DNA from 4 places in the Bacillus sp. 1NLA3E genome. Region 1 is predicted to be linked to each of the others. Evidence: riboswitches for the same ligand, from Rfam matches in the RefSeq annotation. Region 1 holds a riboswitch; each other region holds the start of a gene.
The links. Region 1 has a riboswitch for cyclic di-GMP ahead of B1NLA3E_RS23500 (anti-repressor SinI family protein). Riboswitches for the same ligand answer to the same signal wherever they lie in the genome.
Positions count from the first base shown of each region.

Region 1 (4,654 bases):
GGTTCAATCACAATGGTTTCCTTTGCCTTTAATGTTTCTCCGTTAACTGTGAACACAGCATGAATGGTTTCATACTGATAGGGCGGGTAAAATAAAGCCAAGAACCGGCGAACGATGATATCATATAATTTTCGTTCGTCTGTTGGTAGGTCAGATAAATTTAGTCGTTGTTCAGTTGGAATGATGGCGTGGTGATCGGTTACCTTTTCGTTATTAAAGACTTTTTTTGCAAGGACTCTTCCTTTTGTAGCAAGCAAAGGTCGAACCTCATCACGGTATCCTGAGGAAATACCCTCAAGTCTATCTAACATCGTCGCTTCCATATCCTTTGTTAAGTATCGGGAATCAGTCCGAGGGTAAGTAACGAGCTTATATTGTTCGTATAATCGTTGTAAAACAGTTAATGTTTTCTTAGCCGAAAAGCCAAATCGTTTGTTTGCATCCTGCTGCAATTCGGTTAAATCATACGGTAACGGCTGTTGTTCTGATTTTTGTTTTCGTTCGATGGCACTAATAAGTGCCTTTTGATTATTAATCTTTGTCTGTATTTTCTCTGCTGTCTCGAGAGCAAAGATGCGCTTTTCACCGTTGCTTTCCCAATCTGCTTTAAGAGGACCGACCTGAGAATCAATCGTCCAATAAGGCTTAGGAACAAATTTTTGAATCGTGTTTTCCTGTTCAATGACCATGGCCAATGTAGGGGTTTGAACACGACCAGCTGACAATGGATCGTTAAATTTTGTCGTTAAAGCCCTTGTAACATTGAGACCAATAAGCCAATCAGCCTCGGCACGACAAACAGCTGATTGGTAGAGATCTTCAAATTGGCTGCCAGGCTTTAAATTTTGGAAGCCTTCGCGAATGGCGCGATCTGTTTGTGAGGAGATCCATAGCCGCTTTAGCGGTTTTCGCCAACCGATTTTAGCAAGAATCCACCTGGCGACAAGTTCTCCTTCACGCCCTGCATCAGTGGCGATGATAAATTCTTTAATATCGCTTCGCTTCGCTAGTGTTTCAATCGCTTTAAATTGATGGCTTGTTTGTTTCATTACCTTAATTCCCATTTTATCTGGAATAATCGGTAAATCCTCTAAGCGCCATGTTTTGTAGCTAGCATCATAATGCTCCGGCATTTTAAGTTCAATTAAATGGCCTAGAGCCCAAGTAACAATATATTGATTTCCTTCTATGTAACTTTTATGAATTTGTTTACAGCCAAGTACTCGAGCAAGTTCGCGAGCAACGCTGGGTTTTTCTGCTAAAACGAGTGTTTTCATAACTTCTCCTTTCAAAGAGGAACACGATCTTTATTTCCCCTAAATATTATAACGGAAAAATCATTTATTTTGTAATGATAGTAAAAGGGAGGGGACTTGCAACAGAAAATCGTTAAGGGAATTAAGGAAAAAAACAGCAATCTTTTAGAAGAGAGCCAAAATAAAAAAGCTATCGCATTTACACGACAGCTTGGAGTCTTGAACAATAATCATGTATTTTCTTCTCCATCGACACGGTTTTTAAACGCTTCTTGAACTACGATTAATTCTTCATCGCCAATTCTTTCCTTAGAGTGTTTTTCGGTTACACTATTTTCTGGAAAGTTACCTGGATGACTCTTTTTCTTATGTTCAAAGTCTTTACCACGTCCCATTTTTACCACTCCTTTCATTCCGTTTGTAGTTTCCCCAAATGACCGGAAAAAGATGTGAAAAAAAGGGAAGGGAGCTAAAAAAAGTTGTGAAATTATTCACGAATTCTTCACACAAAATACAGCAATAATGTTATATAATCAAATTGTTCAATGGTTCACATACCCCCATTTTTTGAATAAAATATAAGTTTCAAAAATAATGCTCTCCCCCCAGGAGCATTATTTTTTTGGAAAAAATAAAGCATGAACCTGTTGATCCATGCCCACTCATCTATTAATGGTTTCCCCTAATTACTCTTGACTTTCTTCCGTAGGTACTTCTGGTTTTGTAACATGATCAAGGTAAAATCCTAAGCCAACCATAAAGGCAATTGGAATAGCAAAATTAATTACAGTCCAAACCGTCAAAGAAATACCCCCTAATAAAATCTGTATATGCATATTTTATCTGAATTTTCAGAAATAAGACACATAAAATTCACAAAATCGAGAAAAAAATATCGACATATCTTGATTTTTATTTTATACAGTTTATTTGAAGACGTTAATAATCATGAATTTGTCATAATTTGTATAAAAATAATATTCGAAATTTACAAAATAATACACAAATATTGTTTAAAACCAGTTAAAATATAAGAAAAGGATTCAGATAAAGGCAAACCTATTGAAAAATAGGGACGCAAAGTCACAGATCTAAGGTCTAAAGGATATAAATGCACTAGGATGGCTGGACTTCCTATTAAGTTAGTGGGGGGAGAAATTGACTACAGAGTTGAAAGTAAATGGCGAATTGGATGTTGAATGGATTCAATTAATTTTAGAAGCATTAGAAATGGGAATTGATAAGGAAGATATTAGGAAATTTTTAAAAGAAAAAAAGGCGAAGTAACACCACATTTTTCACTTACATAGTGTCATTCGGAAATAGAGGATGTCAAAGTTGGATGAAAAGTTGCTGTTTTTCATTTTTTTCTTCAGATAAACAAAAAACCTGTTCAGATGAACAGGTTTTTTACTTATCTTGATTAATCTTCCATTTATTAAATTCAAGGTACTCACGAAATTGATCTTTTGTTATACCAGACTCCATCGCGTCTTTGACTAAACTGATCCAACCTGGGTCAAGCTTTTCAGAGTCGGGATTGTTTAATATAAAATAATCAATTGGAACCCCTAAAACAGTCCCAATTTTTTCTAGGAATTGTATAGAAGGATTGGATTGTAAATTACGCTCTAAAGAACTTATATAAGATTTTGCAACTCCAGCTTGGTCAGCAAGCTCAGTTAAGGACATTTTTTTTTCCTGACGAAGCTTTTTTACGCGTTCACCGATCATGCACCTTCACACACCTTATTATAATGTAATACCATTATATCAAAGGAAAAGAGGAGGTTCCATATCAAGAACAAAATCTTTTTATTTGTCAGATTAATAAGCACTTACAACAGCTTAAGACTGATAAATTGAATTCGTTTTTCTGCATGGTATACTACAATAGTGTATAAAACAAGTGTCCATTATGTAAAAATTAAACAAGAAAGTTTTAGAAAGGCGGACTAAAAAATGATTATTTTAAAATCCCAGCGTGAAATTGACGGTATGAAAAAAGCAGGTGAAATTCTTGCAGCGTGCCATAAAGAAATAGCGAAACTGATTCAACCTGGGATTTCTACATGGGAAATTGAAGAGTTTGTGGAAAAATTTTTAAAGGAGCGGGGTGCGACTCCAGAACAAAAGGGTTATCAAGGGTATCAATTTGCTACTTGTGCAAGTGTTAATGATGAAATTTGCCATGGATTTCCCAACAAGAACCCTTTATCAGAAGGGGATCTCGTGACAATAGACATGGTAGTAAATTATAATGGTTCATTAGCTGATTCGGCTTGGTCTTATGGGGTTGGTAAGGTTTCAGGGGAGACCAATAAGCTGCTATTAGTAACGAAAGAAGCACTCTATAAAGGAATTGAACAGGCACAAGTAGGAAATAGGATTGGTGATATTGGGCATGCCATTCAAACTTACGCTGAGGGAGAGGGCTTTTCTGTGGTTCGGAACTTTATTGGCCATGGAATTGGGGCAGTAATCCATGAGAAACCGGATGTTCCTCATTTTGGACTTCCAGGTAAGGGTGCTCGAATTAAGGAAGGAATGGTTTTCACAATAGAACCGATGATCAATGTAGGCAGTTATCATTCCAAAATGGATGATAATGGTTGGACAGCAAGAACAATCGACGGGAAAAATTCAGCCCAATATGAGCATACGATTGCGATTACAAAAGATGGCCCAGTTATATTAACGGATCAAGACAATTTATAATTTGATGTCGTTAGTAGTTAATTATTGTGGAAATTTGATAAGAAAATGAGCCGGCTATCTGCCGGCTCTAAATGTAATATAAGTGAATAATTAGGAAATTAAGTAGGGCGATTTACCCGGTTTTTTAAGTATTACTGTTTTCTAAGGGCACCAAGTTCTTCGACAATCGCCTGCATTTCACTAATGCTGAAGGAGTCCTTCCTCATGACGAGATCGTAAATCTCTTTGAGTTCTTCATACATTTCTTCGTCAAAATGGGAAGGTTTGATTGCCCCGAAGTTTAATACTTTCAATTTTTCCTTCATCTTTTCAATCATATATTCCACATTTTCAACTGATTTCTGTGATAAATTCAAACATAGTCATCCTTTCACGGGTGGTGGTATGCTACCCATCTTTTCATGTTCATAAATGAATGTCAACGAAAACAAACCGTAATGATTAACGGACTTGCAAGTTCAAGAAAATATCGAGAAAATAAAGGAATGAGATATATTTTAGAAAGGTGGAGAAAAGTAAATGAGTGAAGCTAATAATTTTTGGAAAGGGGTTTTGATTGGGGCTGTGGCCGGAGGTGCTCTAAGCATGTTGGACAAGCAAACTCGCAATGCAGTTATGACCAATTACCATAAAGCCTCAAAAAATGTGACCTACTTGGTGAAAAATCCTTCTGTTATCGT
Region 1 is NC_021171.1:501,665-506,318, forward strand. Features, by position in the region: gene B1NLA3E_RS02580 (DNA topoisomerase III) at 1-1,277, opposite strand, end outside; gene B1NLA3E_RS25145 (hypothetical protein) at 1,487-1,651, opposite strand; cyclic di-GMP riboswitch class I at 2,299-2,394, shown strand; gene B1NLA3E_RS23500 (anti-repressor SinI family protein) at 2,415-2,543, shown strand; gene B1NLA3E_RS02585 (helix-turn-helix domain-containing protein) at 2,667-2,990, opposite strand; gene map (type I methionyl aminopeptidase) at 3,219-3,974, shown strand; gene B1NLA3E_RS02595 (DUF1128 domain-containing protein) at 4,106-4,330, opposite strand; gene B1NLA3E_RS02600 (YtxH domain-containing protein) at 4,494-4,654, shown strand, end outside.

Region 2 (4,654 bases), 1.2 Mb from region 1:
ACTTAGGATTTTGTCGAAACCTACGAAAAACACCCTCTCCTAATTGTAACTAAGGTTGTCATATCAGTAATGGAATATTACTTTGAAGCTATAGTCTCTTTGATCATCTTCAATCGAACTATCTCTAATTTTACTCTATTCTAATAGTTAATACTGTTAAATAGTTCATTATATAGAACGTTAAATTCTTTATATTGTACAGGAAATTAAGAAAACAAGAGATAATTCAAGTGAAAGGTGCTTAATTTAGTATTTTTGCCCTATTTTGGGATTTTTATTATTAGGAAAAATGACCTATACTCAAACAGGGAGGTTCTTTATAAAGAACTGGGCGATATATAATTTGCGATCTAACGATAAGATATGTTCACTTTAAAGAACTTAAAGGAGGGGTAGTTCAAATGGATTATACAAGGCGGAAGAAGCGGTCTCACAATAAGGTAATTCAAAGACATAAAAAGCCTTTTTACCTAATTTTGAATCTTTGGCTTTTATATTTAATTATCCTTTCCTCAAGTTTTATATCGAACGATACATTTTCTTATTTTAATGACTCTGAGCAAATAAATAATTCATTTTCAGCATCAAATAATTTTTGTAAAGATCCAGAATATGCAAAGAAATATAAAGATATATGCAAGTGCAAAGATAACTCTGGTTTAGGTAATGGAAGCGAACAATGTGATCAATATGATGATGATTTTGGTGATGAGGATAACCCAGGGCATCAAGAAACTTATTGTCCAGATGATCCAAACACTCCAGAAAGAGAAGTATGTGACGATCATCCTAACGTAAATGATAAATCGAATAATAACGCTTTAACCGAAGAGCAAAAAAAAAGTGAGGAACTTCTAAAAACAGGTAGCACACCGATAAATCAGTCCGAAGCAACCAATTAATCGGGAGGTAATGAAGTAACAAATAGCACCTGATCTCAAGATAATATTCCGACAAAAGATAGCAATTCTCTCTCCAATGAAGAAAATCTACCTTTGCTGATAAATAATTATAAGTCAATAAATAATGAGTATGAATAATGAGGTGAAATCTATGAAAAAAAGCATGAAAATTGTTAGCAACTTTATTACAATACTACTTTTTCTTTTATTAATTTTTATGGTTTATATAGTGATTTCTTCGAAAATTGCAGGTGGAGAACCACAGTTTCTTGGCTATCAATTAAAAACCGTATTATCTGGTTCAATGGAACCAACCTTTAAGACAGGCTCGATAATTGCAATAAAACCTGTTAGTGATCCTGCAAGCCTAAAAAAGAAAGATGTAATAACATTTATGGAATCAGATAATAAGTTAGTTACACACAGAATAGTTGAAGTTAATAAAGATGGTAATCAAACAATGTATAAAACAAAAGGGGATAATAACCAGGATCCAGATGCAAATGCCGTACTTTCACAAAATGTAGTTGGAAAATACACTGGATTTACTGTCCCTTACGCGGGCTACTTAATAGATTTTGCAAAATCAAAACAAGGAATTTCGCTATTACTTATATTGCCAGGGATAATATTGCTTGCATATTCAGGGGTTACAATTTTCAAAGCTGTAAAAGAACTTGATAAGGGTAGGGAGAAAGAACTAAAAGACGGTCATGAAACTATTTAACGGTTGTTTTCCTTATGTTGTCATAAGGATCCATCATAAATTTACATACCTCTTTAAAGAGGTGGAAAAGGGAGGAAAAGGGAATGAGTATTAAAAGAAAGTTAGGGTTAGGAGCAGCATCAGCTGCACTAGGTTTATCACTAATCGGTGGTGGTACATTCGCTTATTTTAGTGATGCAGCAACCCTTCATAATGGATTTGCAGCAGGCACATTAAATGTTGAATTACAGAAAGCATGGGATTTTCCACTTAACTTTGACTTAAGTAATATCCAACCTGGTGACAGTTTTGAAAGACAATTTGTATTAAAAAATTCCGGAAGCCTTGCTATTGAAGATGTATTCATGGGTGTAACGGCTAATGTAACAAATCCGTTAGGCACAGGTGGAACTTCTGATCAATTTTTGGATGCCCTAAATGTAAAATACTTTGTTGATGCAACACCACCTTATATTGACCCAGATGCACCAGATGCTGGTTATCTCCTTATTAACTCTCAGGATATTTCATTAAGAGAAGCGATTGCTGGAGATTTTGCAGGAAAAATCAAAGCTGACTATATTAAAAATGGAAAACTAAATTTAACACCTCTGGGAATAAATTCAAGTGAAACAAATAGATATCGTATCATCATAGAGTTTAAAGACTCTGGACAGCCGCAAAATAATTTACAAGGTATGGTAGCAAAAGTTGCCTTTAACTTCGATGCAAGGCAAGTAATGGCTCCAAAATATCATGATCAAAATGCACCTAACGGAAACCTTACAGGTAATGGGATAATTGGTGACCGTGCAACAACTGATTCAACTAGTAATGTTGCTAACCAACCAGCAGTAGTTGACGCGCCTGCTTGGCAGGATTAGAAAAATAAATTTACTAAATACAGAAAGATATTTTGTTTTAAAGGTAGGGTTATTATCCACCTCTTTTAAAAAAAGGGGAAATGGGGGGTAAATATGTTAAAAAAATCCTTTGTTATATTAATAATTGTCACCATTTATTCCTTGTATTCCCCCTTAAGTTTAATTAATGCCAATGGGACTAAAAAAGAAATTGATATTTCAACAAGTCCCGAGAAAGTTTTCTTTGATATAAAAAGTGGGAGACCAGGCGATACTTACATTAAAGAAATAGAAGTTAAAAATAATGGGGACCAGGATATTAAGTATCTATTTTCAAATAGCTTTTTAAATGGGTCTGAAAAATTTTATAATGAATTATTATTAAAAGTTGAAGATAAAAATGGTGTAATATTTGATGGGAAATTTAAGGATCTTCAAAAATTAGATTCAAGGGAATTGAAAAGGCATGCTTCAGAGATACTAAAATTTAATATCTATATACCTATTGAACTTGGAAATGAATTTCAAAATCTTAATAGTGAATTCCAGCTTAGGTTTTTTGTTGATGGGACAAATGGTGGAGTCTTATCAGTTGCCGGGTATAAACTTCCTAATAGCGCAACTGGTATTTATAATTTATTAATTGCCGGAGCATTCCTAGCCCTTGGTGGTGGTACATTTTTGTTAAGTAAAAAAATTTCAAGTGGAAAACGATTAGCTCGCCTTTCTTCGAAAAAAGCTGAATAAAAAAATTATTGAATTCGTATTATTAGGAACGAGTGTCCATAGATGATATAATATACCCATGATGTCTATTATATACTACCTCATGATATCCATTGAAAAGTTTTTGACCTCTTAGGATTTATTTCTTTTCGAACAACAATTTTGTATCGGTGAACAGTAAAAGGCAAATCTATTGAAAGATAGTGACGCAAAGTTACAGGTCTAAAATTAGAGGAGTTCTCTGATTATGACGGCTGGGCTGCCTGAAATAATTGGGCTGGAGGGAGAGGAATGGTAGGGGGAGTAATACTTAGTCATGAGGAATTAGATTTGGAATGGGTTGAGCTAATAATGAATGCTCTGGATATGGGGTTGTCAGAAGAGGAGATTAGGTCATTTTTGGATGAATCTACACAAAGTATACCTCATTAGATAGAAAACTAAAATGAAAAGGAAGATTCGAATTGATCATAATGGTTATTAATAACATAGATGATGTAAGACAAAAAAAATAAGCTGCTATTTTGGAATAACCAAAATTCAGCTTATTTTTTTGCTTTTTTTGATTCAAGTATTCGTGGTTGTTCATTATAGGTATTTCATTAAAGAAAATGATAGGGGAATTTTTGAATTTCAAAATCACACTTGACAGGTAGGATAAGTGAGGATAAGATGAAGATATTGTTAGGTAATATTTAACATAATAACTTGGAATTCCCACCTGATATATGTTTTGTCTGAAAAGTGGGGAATCCTTCAAGCTAATAGTGCATGCTGATTGGATAAACCGAAGGCGCATACTTAATAAAAGTATGCGCCTTTTTTATTACTCAAAAAAAAAGGGGGGATTCATCTTTCTTAATTAAATATGATGGATTCTTTAATGAGATAAATGATTATCGTAGATTTCAAAATTGAGAGGAGAATGATAAAATGGCAGATTTTGAACAAGAGAAAAAGAAATATATTTTGGATTCATTAAAGGATTTGCAATTTGGTTCTCTCGTGATTACCATTCATGACGGGCAAATTACACAAGTGGACAAAACCGAGAAAAATCGTTTTATTTCAAAAAGTAAATCAAAGACCAATAGGGCAGTACAAACTTATAATTAAGAGCTTTTAACTAAGAAATGATGATCGAGTTATTTGTATTTTTCGAAATGATTAGTTTATTTTAAATTCCAAGTTGACTTATGTGATAAATAAGGATAATATAGCAATTATTAGGAAATTATTTAACATTTCTTAGGATATCAGCAGTTGCTATCCGATAACGGAAGGACTGAAAGCTTTAGAGATGTTTAAAACTAAAATTTATAGCCGTTTATTACGGTTAATACAAATTAGACAACTTAATAAGATATTTGGCTTATCAGACAACTGAAGGCTGCTCTTCTTTTTTTTTATATTGATAAAAGATAGCAGTCTTTTTTTTATTCTTTTTTTAAATCAGT
Region 2 is NC_021171.1:1,712,952-1,717,605, forward strand. Features, by position in the region: gene B1NLA3E_RS08270 (SipW-dependent-type signal peptide-containing protein) at 402-902, shown strand; gene sipW (signal peptidase I SipW) at 1,054-1,629, shown strand; gene B1NLA3E_RS08280 (TasA family protein) at 1,713-2,492, shown strand; gene B1NLA3E_RS08285 (TasA family protein) at 2,586-3,218, shown strand; cyclic di-GMP riboswitch class I at 3,371-3,464, shown strand; gene B1NLA3E_RS23785 (anti-repressor SinI family protein) at 3,489-3,629, shown strand; gene B1NLA3E_RS08290 (YezD family protein) at 4,131-4,313, shown strand.
Region 2: linked by a shared signal. The riboswitch ahead of B1NLA3E_RS23785 (anti-repressor SinI family protein) and the one ahead of B1NLA3E_RS23500 (anti-repressor SinI family protein) in region 1 are both predicted to bind cyclic di-GMP.

Region 3 (4,654 bases), 750 kb from region 1:
TCAAATAGGTCGCAGTTGGGCAGGCAGCTATCCGGTAGTTAACTGCTCTGGCGGTGGGTCCTGCTAAATTCCCTGTTTGTGTATTGATGATTTGGTTCACACGAAGTTCTTGGTCATATCCCATTTTAAAATCTTCTTCGAATATATTTGCTCCCGGCCCTGCTAGGGCAAGGGCACCAAAGTTCCCGACTGTGGCGTCTTCAACTTTAAGATATTTGATGTCACCAAAGGTTAGTTGGCTTGTATCCTCTACCCCTACTGGAACGGCGCCTCTTCCTGACATAAGCGTTCCGATTTCGACATGGGCAACGGCGTCAACTTTGGCTTGAGCGAAGCCGATTGCTTTGGCGAACACGAGGTCGACTGTTTTTTCAGCGCTGACGGTGATTCGGTGATCACTTTTACTAAAGATGATGTTAAATTTATTGGGATCTTCCCCATTTAAGGTTATTGTTTCGGTTGCTTTGGCTGTTGCCATCGCTGGTGTTGCCGGCAGTTCCTGTGCACCGGCAAGGGCTGCGGCATCGGCGATGTCTCGCAATTTTTGCTTTTCCATGTACAGCATGCCGCCATCAATGACGAGTGCGGTGATGCCTAGTAAAACGGACATCAGGAGTGCGACGACGACAACGACTGCACCATTTTCTTTTTTTATGATTGTGCTCATACTATTCCACCCTCATCACGGTTTTACTTTTAACAGTAAAAGGGTTTGGCAATACGATTTCCATAAGCGGTACGGATATTGTCACTGGGTATGTGGTGGAGACGGTCACATATACGCCTCTTTTTCTCAGTTCCGGCTGCGGTGTGACGGTGACGGTCAACTTGTCAGTCTGTTCGACTTGAGCTGCGTCCTTCGTCGTCTTGATGATTTCCGTATCAGTCGCGCCTAGTGTGGCTAACCGTGCCCCTTCACGACTGGCGTTGTTTGTTGTTAAATAGGCTTGAAAAATTCGCCCAAAATCGATGATGCCGAAGACGATGAGCAAAAGTACCACTAAGCTGAGGGCTAGTTCGACTGTTGCTTGGCCTTTCTGGGAGCGAATCATCCGAAGTTTACTCCGAGCTGGATGATGGTACCTAGGACGATCGCGACGCCATATGGGAAGGCGTGATGATATTCATTCTGGTCCAGGCCGCTCAGCTTTCTTAGTTTTGTAAAAAAAATGATGCGTTTAAGTGAGATTAGTAGTTCTTTTTTCCAAATTAAGATGATGACAGCAATTATGCCTCCGATGATGGCGGTAAATAAGAATGCCCCAAACACGAAGGTTGCGCCTTTTAGTGCCCCTATGGCCGCTAGAAGCTTGACGTCGCCTGCGCCCATTCCGTCCATTAGATAGGGGATTAATAGTACACCAAAGCCTGCCAATAAGCCTAGTCCGCTGAATGTTAAGCCGTGCGTGCCAGCAGTTATGGTGTGATAGGTTAGTCCCAGGATCATGGTCGGGAAGGTAATCTTATTTAATATGCGTCTGCTTTTGAGATCGGTAATGAATGAGATTACAAGGATTAGTAACAAAATTATATTTAGTAGCATTTTTCACCTCATTGGACATGCTTAAAACGCCAGCTTGAGTGGTGATTAGCGGCGTCGGTGCTGGATATTTCGCGCTGAAGAGGGCTGTTTGATGTGTTGATGGTTGGGTCGTCAGCGCTTGAGATTATAAAAAACCCCCACTTCCAAATGCACGAACGAAAGTAGGGATTTTGATTAATCATTATTATTTAACTTATTATCATTCAGGTGGTGTTACATCTGTGCCTTCAAGCTTGCCTTTAATTTCTGTAAATTTGGCGCTGATGGCGTCACCAAATAACCCTAGAGCAGCCACTGCAGCTAGAGCGATTAGTCCTAAAATTAGTCCGTACTCTGTCATACCTTGTCCCGTCTCTTCAATGAAAAGACCACTGATTTTCTTCATCATTATGTTCACCTCATATAATATTTTGGCAAACAACGATAAGTAACACTACAGATTCGGTAACTGGCTGACTTCGGTATAGCCTGTAAGCTGTTCTACAGATTCGGCAAATGGCTGACTTCGACATTCCGTGTAAGCTCTTCAATCAAATTCGTAAACTGGCTAAACTTTGGTATTCCAAAAAAGCCTTTCTACTGATTCAGTAAATGGTTGACTTCGGAATAGTCCGAGTGACCTTTTACAGATTCGGTAACTGACTGACTTTGGTAATCTCTGTAAACCATTATACAAATTCGGCAACTAGCTAACTTTGGTATTCTCGTAAGCCCTTCTACAGATTCGGTAACTGGCTGACTTCGGCATTGCTCGTAAGTCCCTATAGTTTTGCGTCCCATGATTTCTCAAGGTTTGCCTTTTCGTTTGTTTGCTATTTAAATATAGCACTTTAATTGGTAAAATCGCTATGTACGGTAGGAGAAGGAAGGGCGATTTTGTGAAAATTATAAGGCGAATTAGTGACATTGATGTACCTATTACGATAAAGGTTTACGATCGATTTTGGCCGCGGTTTAGAGGGCTGATGTTTAGACGGAAACCGATTGTGGATGAAGGCATTATGTTTTCACCCTGTAATTCAATCCATATGTTCTTTATGTTTTTTGCGATTGATGTTGTGTTTCTTGATGACGATGATGTGGTGGTAGCTGTAAGGAAGAACTTGAAACCAAATCGAATAATATTTCCGATTCGTGGTGCGGTTAAAACGTTAGAGCTGCCTGTTGGGACGATTGAAGCTTATTCAATTGTGCTTGGGGATCGAATTATAGTGGGAAAATAAATTAATTTGGAAGGGGATTCGGTGGTGGTGGTGGTTGGCCGGATTGCCTTTTTTTGTGGTTTTTTGGGGTGTTTTTGTAGCTTTTGGGATGTGCTGGGATTAGGTTGGTTCGTCGTTGGTTTGTTAGGTGCTTTATTACGGTTTTTTGGCATTTTGGGGGCTGGGCATTGCACTAGGAACGTTTATCGGCCGCTATCGTGGTTTTATCGACCGTTTTGGCAATTTTTATCGGCTAATCGCCAAAAATTACCAGCTGCGACACCAGCGTTAAAGATGATTTGGTGGGGTGGCCGAGAGTCGCCTCAGTGTCTGCGGAATCGTTCTTTATTTTTCAAAGTCTTAAAAATGGAATACTTGGATTTCCTCATCATATATAAAGTATAAAAGGGGAAATGCGTATTGGTTAAGGCATGTATTGTTTGTGGTGCGAATACTAGGAAGGTCATTAAAACCGGATATGAGCTTGTTCATTCTGATAGTAAAGATCCATTTACCCAAGCTATTTTAGCTAAATATGGGAAACCTCCTCTAGGAATTGGGGCAATTTGCAATACATGTCTTACGAAGTTAGCAAGAAAGCAAACTTATCTCATCGATGCATTATTTTCTCCATTGATGGAAAGCAAGATGTAGGTCGGGGATTGGGGGCCTGCCTCCAAGTGTATTGGAGGCAGGCTCCTTTTTTTATTGTTCTCTGTTCATTAAGTCATTTGGTGGAGCTTGTGGTGGACATTCCATCCAGCCGTGTTTGATTGTTAAATTTGCACCATCTTCAGCTAATAATCCTACCTCTGATATAAGTCGAGTGTATTTTTGGATCAAATCCTTCCTTATGCTTTGTGATAGCGCCGTACCATAGTTCCCGATGCCGGTAATATACATTAAACATATGTGATACATCATCAGCTTGTCTGAGAAAGGTGGTTTCGTTGAATCCAATATATCGCTGTCCCAGGTCATTGGGGCTGGTAAGCTTTCCTCCGTTAAAGTGGCATGAAATATTTCGATATGTTTTTTAGCTATTTCTTTGACACGGACCATATAATCCCTAACATCTGCTGTTTTTGCCGTTTGGGCAAATCCGATCGCTAAGGCTCTTCCCATCGCATTTGTTTGAATGTTTGTAGCTAGATGGGAAATTTCGAGTGCTACAAGGGGCCGCTTTTCGCCAAACCACCCCGACAGAAAGCTTTGCTTTTTTACAAATTCAACTTGATGTTGCGGTGTTATATAAGGTGGTCTGATTGAAAGACCTTTGTTTAATAGAATTTCTGTGACCATATTGAATAGCTCGGCGACGGTGGCTAAACACGCTGTTGTGAAATCCCTAACATCTTGTCTGTGCGTATTCTGCAAAGCATAGGCGTACGATGCAGCCCTCCCTTGGCCATGTCTAGGAGGTAATTTAAATAAAATGAATCTGAGAACAGTCTGGGTGCATTCAAGTTTATGTCCTCATCAGTAAATCCTAGCGGAATGGGGATATGGTCTCCGGTAAAAATCTCGGTGATTTTTTCTAAGTGATTTTGGGCCAGTGATAAGGCGTACTCGATTGCTGGGCGCGTTTCAGTGTCTTCTACGTTATGTAGAAATACCGTTAATACACATTTGGCTAAGCTATCCCCCTGGTAATTAGCCCAAAGGTAACCTATCTCCGAAGAGGTTAAACGAATGTTATGTTTTTTTTCCAATTATGCCACTCCACTTACAGTTTTCTTACAGCTAGTGTTTGCCTGTTTGGATTATTTAACAGTGCTAATAATTAGTAAATGAGTGATAGGAGGACGAATTAACGCTGTGAAGCATAATTGGGTGCCTGACCCCCGGTGCTTTAAAGTGGTGAAGAGATGATTCGGTACGGATTGTCTTTTTTGACTGCTATGTCAAT
Region 3 is NC_021171.1:4,566,098-4,570,751, forward strand. Features, by position in the region: gene B1NLA3E_RS21870 (pilus assembly protein TadG-related protein) at 1-667, opposite strand, end outside; gene B1NLA3E_RS21875 (TadE family protein) at 669-1,052, opposite strand; gene B1NLA3E_RS21880 (A24 family peptidase) at 1,049-1,543, opposite strand; gene B1NLA3E_RS21885 (Flp family type IVb pilin) at 1,743-1,931, opposite strand; cyclic di-GMP riboswitch class I at 2,267-2,351, opposite strand; gene B1NLA3E_RS21890 (DUF192 domain-containing protein) at 2,422-2,766, shown strand; gene B1NLA3E_RS21895 (hypothetical protein) at 2,791-3,150, shown strand; gene B1NLA3E_RS21900 (hypothetical protein) at 3,166-3,399, shown strand; gene B1NLA3E_RS23440 (DUF3231 family protein) at 3,451-4,047, opposite strand; partial or broken gene B1NLA3E_RS23445 (DUF3231 family protein) at 4,039-4,457, opposite strand.
Region 3: linked by a shared signal. The riboswitch ahead of B1NLA3E_RS21885 (Flp family type IVb pilin) and the one ahead of B1NLA3E_RS23500 (anti-repressor SinI family protein) in region 1 are both predicted to bind cyclic di-GMP.

Region 4 (4,654 bases), 310 kb from region 1:
GTAATCAATACAGGAACCATCTATTAAGGTAGTGATACTATGTCTGAAAAAAAGAAGTTCCTTCTTCGAATAGACCAAAGGACATATGATACACTCGAAAAATGGGCAAGTGATGAGCTCCGAAGTGTCAATGCCCAAATCGAGATCATATTAAAGCATGCTATAAAAGCAGCCGGACGAGGCAAAAAAGAGGAAACAAACTAAATTTGCACCAATTACTCAAAAAGAGGCTGGGTTTCAGATATATCTGAAGCCCAGCCTCTTTGCGTATTTATCTAGCATGATTTAATGACTTAAATTTAGAAGTTTTTCAAATTCTGTTACTTGTAACGGTGGACTATAATAAAAACCTTGAACCACATCACATTTTTTTAAACGTAAGGTTTGGAGTTGTTCTTTCTTCTCAACTCCTTCTGCGATCACAGACATATTAAAACTGTGGGCAACTGTGATGATTGCTTGGACAATACTTAAATTGTTTTCCGAATGATTCATCTGTTGAATAAACGACTTATCAATTTTTAAAAAGTCGAAAGGGAATTTATTTAAATAGCTTAGCGAAGAATATCCCGTTCCAAAGTCATCTAGCGAAAGGAGCACCCCAAGCTTTTTAAGATCTCTCATTTGCTTAGTTGAGTGGCTAACATCAGCCATGGCCATTGATTCTGTAATTTCAAGATTTATATATTTTGGGTCAAGGTCAAGTTCCTTTATGATTGAATCTATTTTGCAAACTAAGTCCCTATTAAGAAACTGCCTTGCTGAAATATTTACAGAAACCATCAGGTTTTTTACCCCTGATCCCTGCCATACCTTAAGCTGTCTATAAGCTTCCTTCATTACCCAGTCACCAATTGGGACAATTAACCCAGTTTCCTCCGCGATCGGAATAAACTCAGCTGGTTGAATGGTCCCCAGTTCGGGATCATTCCAGCGAATTAATGCCTCAACCCCAATCATCTCATTAGTATTTAGAGCAAATTTCGGCTGATAATGGAGCTCAAACTCTTGATTATGTATTGCTTTCCTTATTTTACTCTCTAATTCAAATTTTCTATGGATAAAAGCTTCAATTTCAGATCGGTAAAATTGATAGTTATTTTTTCCCTTTTCTTTTGCTAAATACATGGCGATATCTGCGTTTCGAATCAAAGTATCTACTTCATTTCCATCAAGTGGGGAAAGACTAACCCCAATACTGGACGTGATAACTACTTCATGAACCATAATCTCAAATGGTAGGGATAAGGTTTGTAGAATTTTTTGAGCGATCGCTTCCGCTTCTTTTCTATTGCTATCAGGGAGGCAAATGATGTATTCATCTCCTCCTTGCCTTGCGATTAGTCCTTTAGCTCCAATACAGTCTATTAAACGAATAGCGACCATCTTTAGCAACTGATCACCTATTTTATGTCCCCACGTATCATTTATAGACTTAAACCGATCCAAATCGATAAAAAGAATAGCGACACTTTGATTTTCTCTTTCTGAAATTAATAATTCCTGACCTAAATGTTTACGGACCTTATTCCGATTTGCTAACCCTGTTAATGAATCATGGTAAGCAATATATTTAAAAAGTTTTTCGCTTTCATTCAAACTTTTATTATATTCACTCGTTAGTTTATTCTGGACATTTTTTAAGTCTCTACGTAAAAATACCGCTTTATCATAATGTCTTCCAAAAAACCATCCAAGAGGAATTCCTAACCCAAACTGAAATACTAGAAATTCATGATCAATCCAACTCTCTATGACAAGCCATATGATAGTGACTAATACGGCAACTGTCCTCCCGGTATATTTCATTTCCTCACTCCAGTACATCCAACATGTGGTTAGTTATTTCTTGTGGAACAGCTTTGGTATGTCAATCAATTTTTTTCAAAAAAAATATTCGTACCCAAAGAGACATAACTAGGAGGGTAGAATCATTTTCATTCATCGGTAACCCAGCCGTCATAGATTTCCTTAGACCTGTGGCTTTGCGTCCTTATCTTTCAATAAGTTTGCCTTTATCTGACTATTAAGTTGAATAATTGCTATTCACTGATACTATTTTACTATATTTAATGAAAAATAAGTGTATTTTTAAAAATTTGTATTAAATTCACAGCACTACATTTTTAGGTAATAAGTGTTAATTGTCTCGAAACAAGTCGATAAATAGAGTTCCATTTGTACTAATTACAGCATACTGTACCTGTTCCCTTTTTAAATTTCTTAATTGAAGTTGCTGATTAAGCCATTCCCTTGTGTATTTATCATCAAAATTCTTTTCGATTAGGCTACCCTCCACAATCAGTTCAATCGGGAAATTCAACTTTTGAGTCTGAGCAAACGGAAATAGATCATTTTTGGTAAGGCTTTGGTATTTTGCTTTTTTTAAAACGGATAAATTACCGCTTACCTCTAATAACGCAAACTCCACCTCAGATACATCAAAAATACCTAACTCCCTCAGCTGCTGATTTAAATTATCCAACGTGAATTTGATTTTCTTCATATCTCCCTCTAAGATTTTTCCGTCTTTAATGATCACTGTCGGTTTTCCAGAAAACCAATGGCTGAACCTTCTGCTTCTATAGGAGATTTTTGCTATGAGAAAATACACAATAATAATCGTTAAAAATCCAGCGAGCATGGGAATAAATTTGATATTCGTATCGAACCCCATATTTGCCACAAACGAACCAATTATAAGTGATAAAGCGAAATTATAATAGTTCTTATGAGAATTAACTTGCTTTCCAAGACATATTGCGACCAACATTAACACTAAAAACGCAGTAAATGACCTGACAATAGAAAGTAATACATGCTCAATCATGATATAACATCCTTGATATGAATTTTGTTCTAATTAATTATTCACACTAAAAGTGGAGGTCATACAGAATTGATTCAAACGATTTTAAAAAACCACCTATTCGTTTTCGAATAAGCGGTCTAATATCCATTATTTTTTTGAAACGGGCTGTCTAATGATTGTCTTTAATTTACTAGGGTCTACCTTTCGAAAATCACTTAAATAAATTTCATGGTGTTTTCCTTCAATACGATATCCATTCGCTTGAGCAAACTCATGTAGCTTTACAATGGTTGGATGCTCATCATCAAATTGTCCAACATAAAGAACCTGTGCTGATAAACCCTCATTGTATCCTTCAAATCTTATTTTATCTAATGAAGCTAAGCCCTTCTTTTTTCTTACCGATTCGATTGCATCGTTCATCATTTCTTTAGAGATATGACTTGGCTGCATAATCATCGCGGTCCATTCCCACTCATCTTTTGGAACATGAATAAAATCATTCATCTCATCAATAAACCAAAGTGCTTCCAGCGGCATAACGACATAGTCCAAACCGTTCTTTTTTGATAAAAATTTAACAGAATAGGAGACTGAATATAGTGCTTCAATCGCATCCTTAAAGGCTATGGCAGTGTTCGGGTCCCCCTTGCCATCAATCATTAAATAATTCATCTCAGGTACATCGACAAGGACATTCTTTTTTGGGCAACTGTAAAATTCCTTCAGTTCCTTTTTAAAGTCTACTTTTTGGGCTGATTTTACATCCATTTCAAAATCCTCCTATTTCAACAAATACTCCAACTCTATTTTATCTCAAAATATAGTAATTATTGAGTGTCATCTTTCAAAAAGGCTGATTTCCGCTTCAGGTGCTCGCTTTCCGCGGGGCGGGTGGTGAGCCTCCTCGGCGCTTAAGCGCCTGCGGGGTCTCACCTGTCCCGCTGCTCCCGCAGGAGTCGAGCACCTTCCGCTCCAATCAGTTTCATTTTCAAGGATATGAGTTCAAAAACAACAAAAAAGACTTCCCAATGCAACAGCTTTTCTAATTCAAGCGGTTGCGCTAGGAAGGCTATTTTAATGTATTATTTATTCATCTTCAATTGGTTGTATTGCTCAACAATTCCTTCGAACAAAGGTGATGTTTGATTAAGTTTTGTATACTCCGCAATGGCAGCAACAAGTCCCTTTTCCTTAATGGTGTTTTGAACATGAACAGCATCTTGATCGCCTTCAAAATCATAAAGAAGCGCTGCCGCTATTCCCTTCATGAGGTAGGTCGGCTCTTTCCCTACTACTTCAATAAATTGCCTAGCTGGGCTAACGAGACGATCATTTGGTCCAAGCTTGCGAATAGGCGAACGTCCAACTCTCGTAACTTCATCAATAATATAAGCGTTGGCGAAACGATGTAGAATTTTTTGAATGTATTTGCCGTGTTCATCACGGTTAAATCCATATTTTTCCACCAAAAACTCACCACTTTCTCTAAGCGCGCCTTCAACCAAACCGTTTATTTGTTCATTTTCCATTGCAATGTTAATCGTTTCAATGCCGAAATAATAGCCAAAATATGCAGCCAGCGCATGACCTGTATTGACCGTAAACAATTTCCGTTCAATAAATGGCACTAAATCTTGAACAAAAGTAATTCCGGCAATTTCCGGTTTTTCGCCAACTATTTTTGTTTCTTCAACGACCCACTCATAAAATGGTTCAACCTTCACCATTAACTTATCTTCGTTGATTTGATTTGGAACAATGCGATCAACTGCTGAATCGGGAAAGCCGAAACGTTGGTCAAATAATGACTTTTCCTCATTGGTTAATTTTTCAAATACC
Region 4 is NC_021171.1:187,703-192,356, reverse strand. Features, by position in the region: gene B1NLA3E_RS01040 (SPFH domain-containing protein) at 1-27, shown strand, start outside; gene B1NLA3E_RS25085 (hypothetical protein) at 40-204, shown strand; gene B1NLA3E_RS01035 (putative bifunctional diguanylate cyclase/phosphodiesterase) at 286-1,809, opposite strand; cyclic di-GMP riboswitch class I at 1,944-2,024, opposite strand; gene B1NLA3E_RS01030 (DUF421 domain-containing protein) at 2,141-2,830, opposite strand; gene B1NLA3E_RS01025 (GyrI-like domain-containing protein) at 2,960-3,583, opposite strand; gene B1NLA3E_RS01020 (mannitol-1-phosphate 5-dehydrogenase) at 3,898-4,654, opposite strand, start outside.
Region 4: linked by a shared signal. The riboswitch ahead of B1NLA3E_RS01035 (putative bifunctional diguanylate cyclase/phosphodiesterase) and the one ahead of B1NLA3E_RS23500 (anti-repressor SinI family protein) in region 1 are both predicted to bind cyclic di-GMP.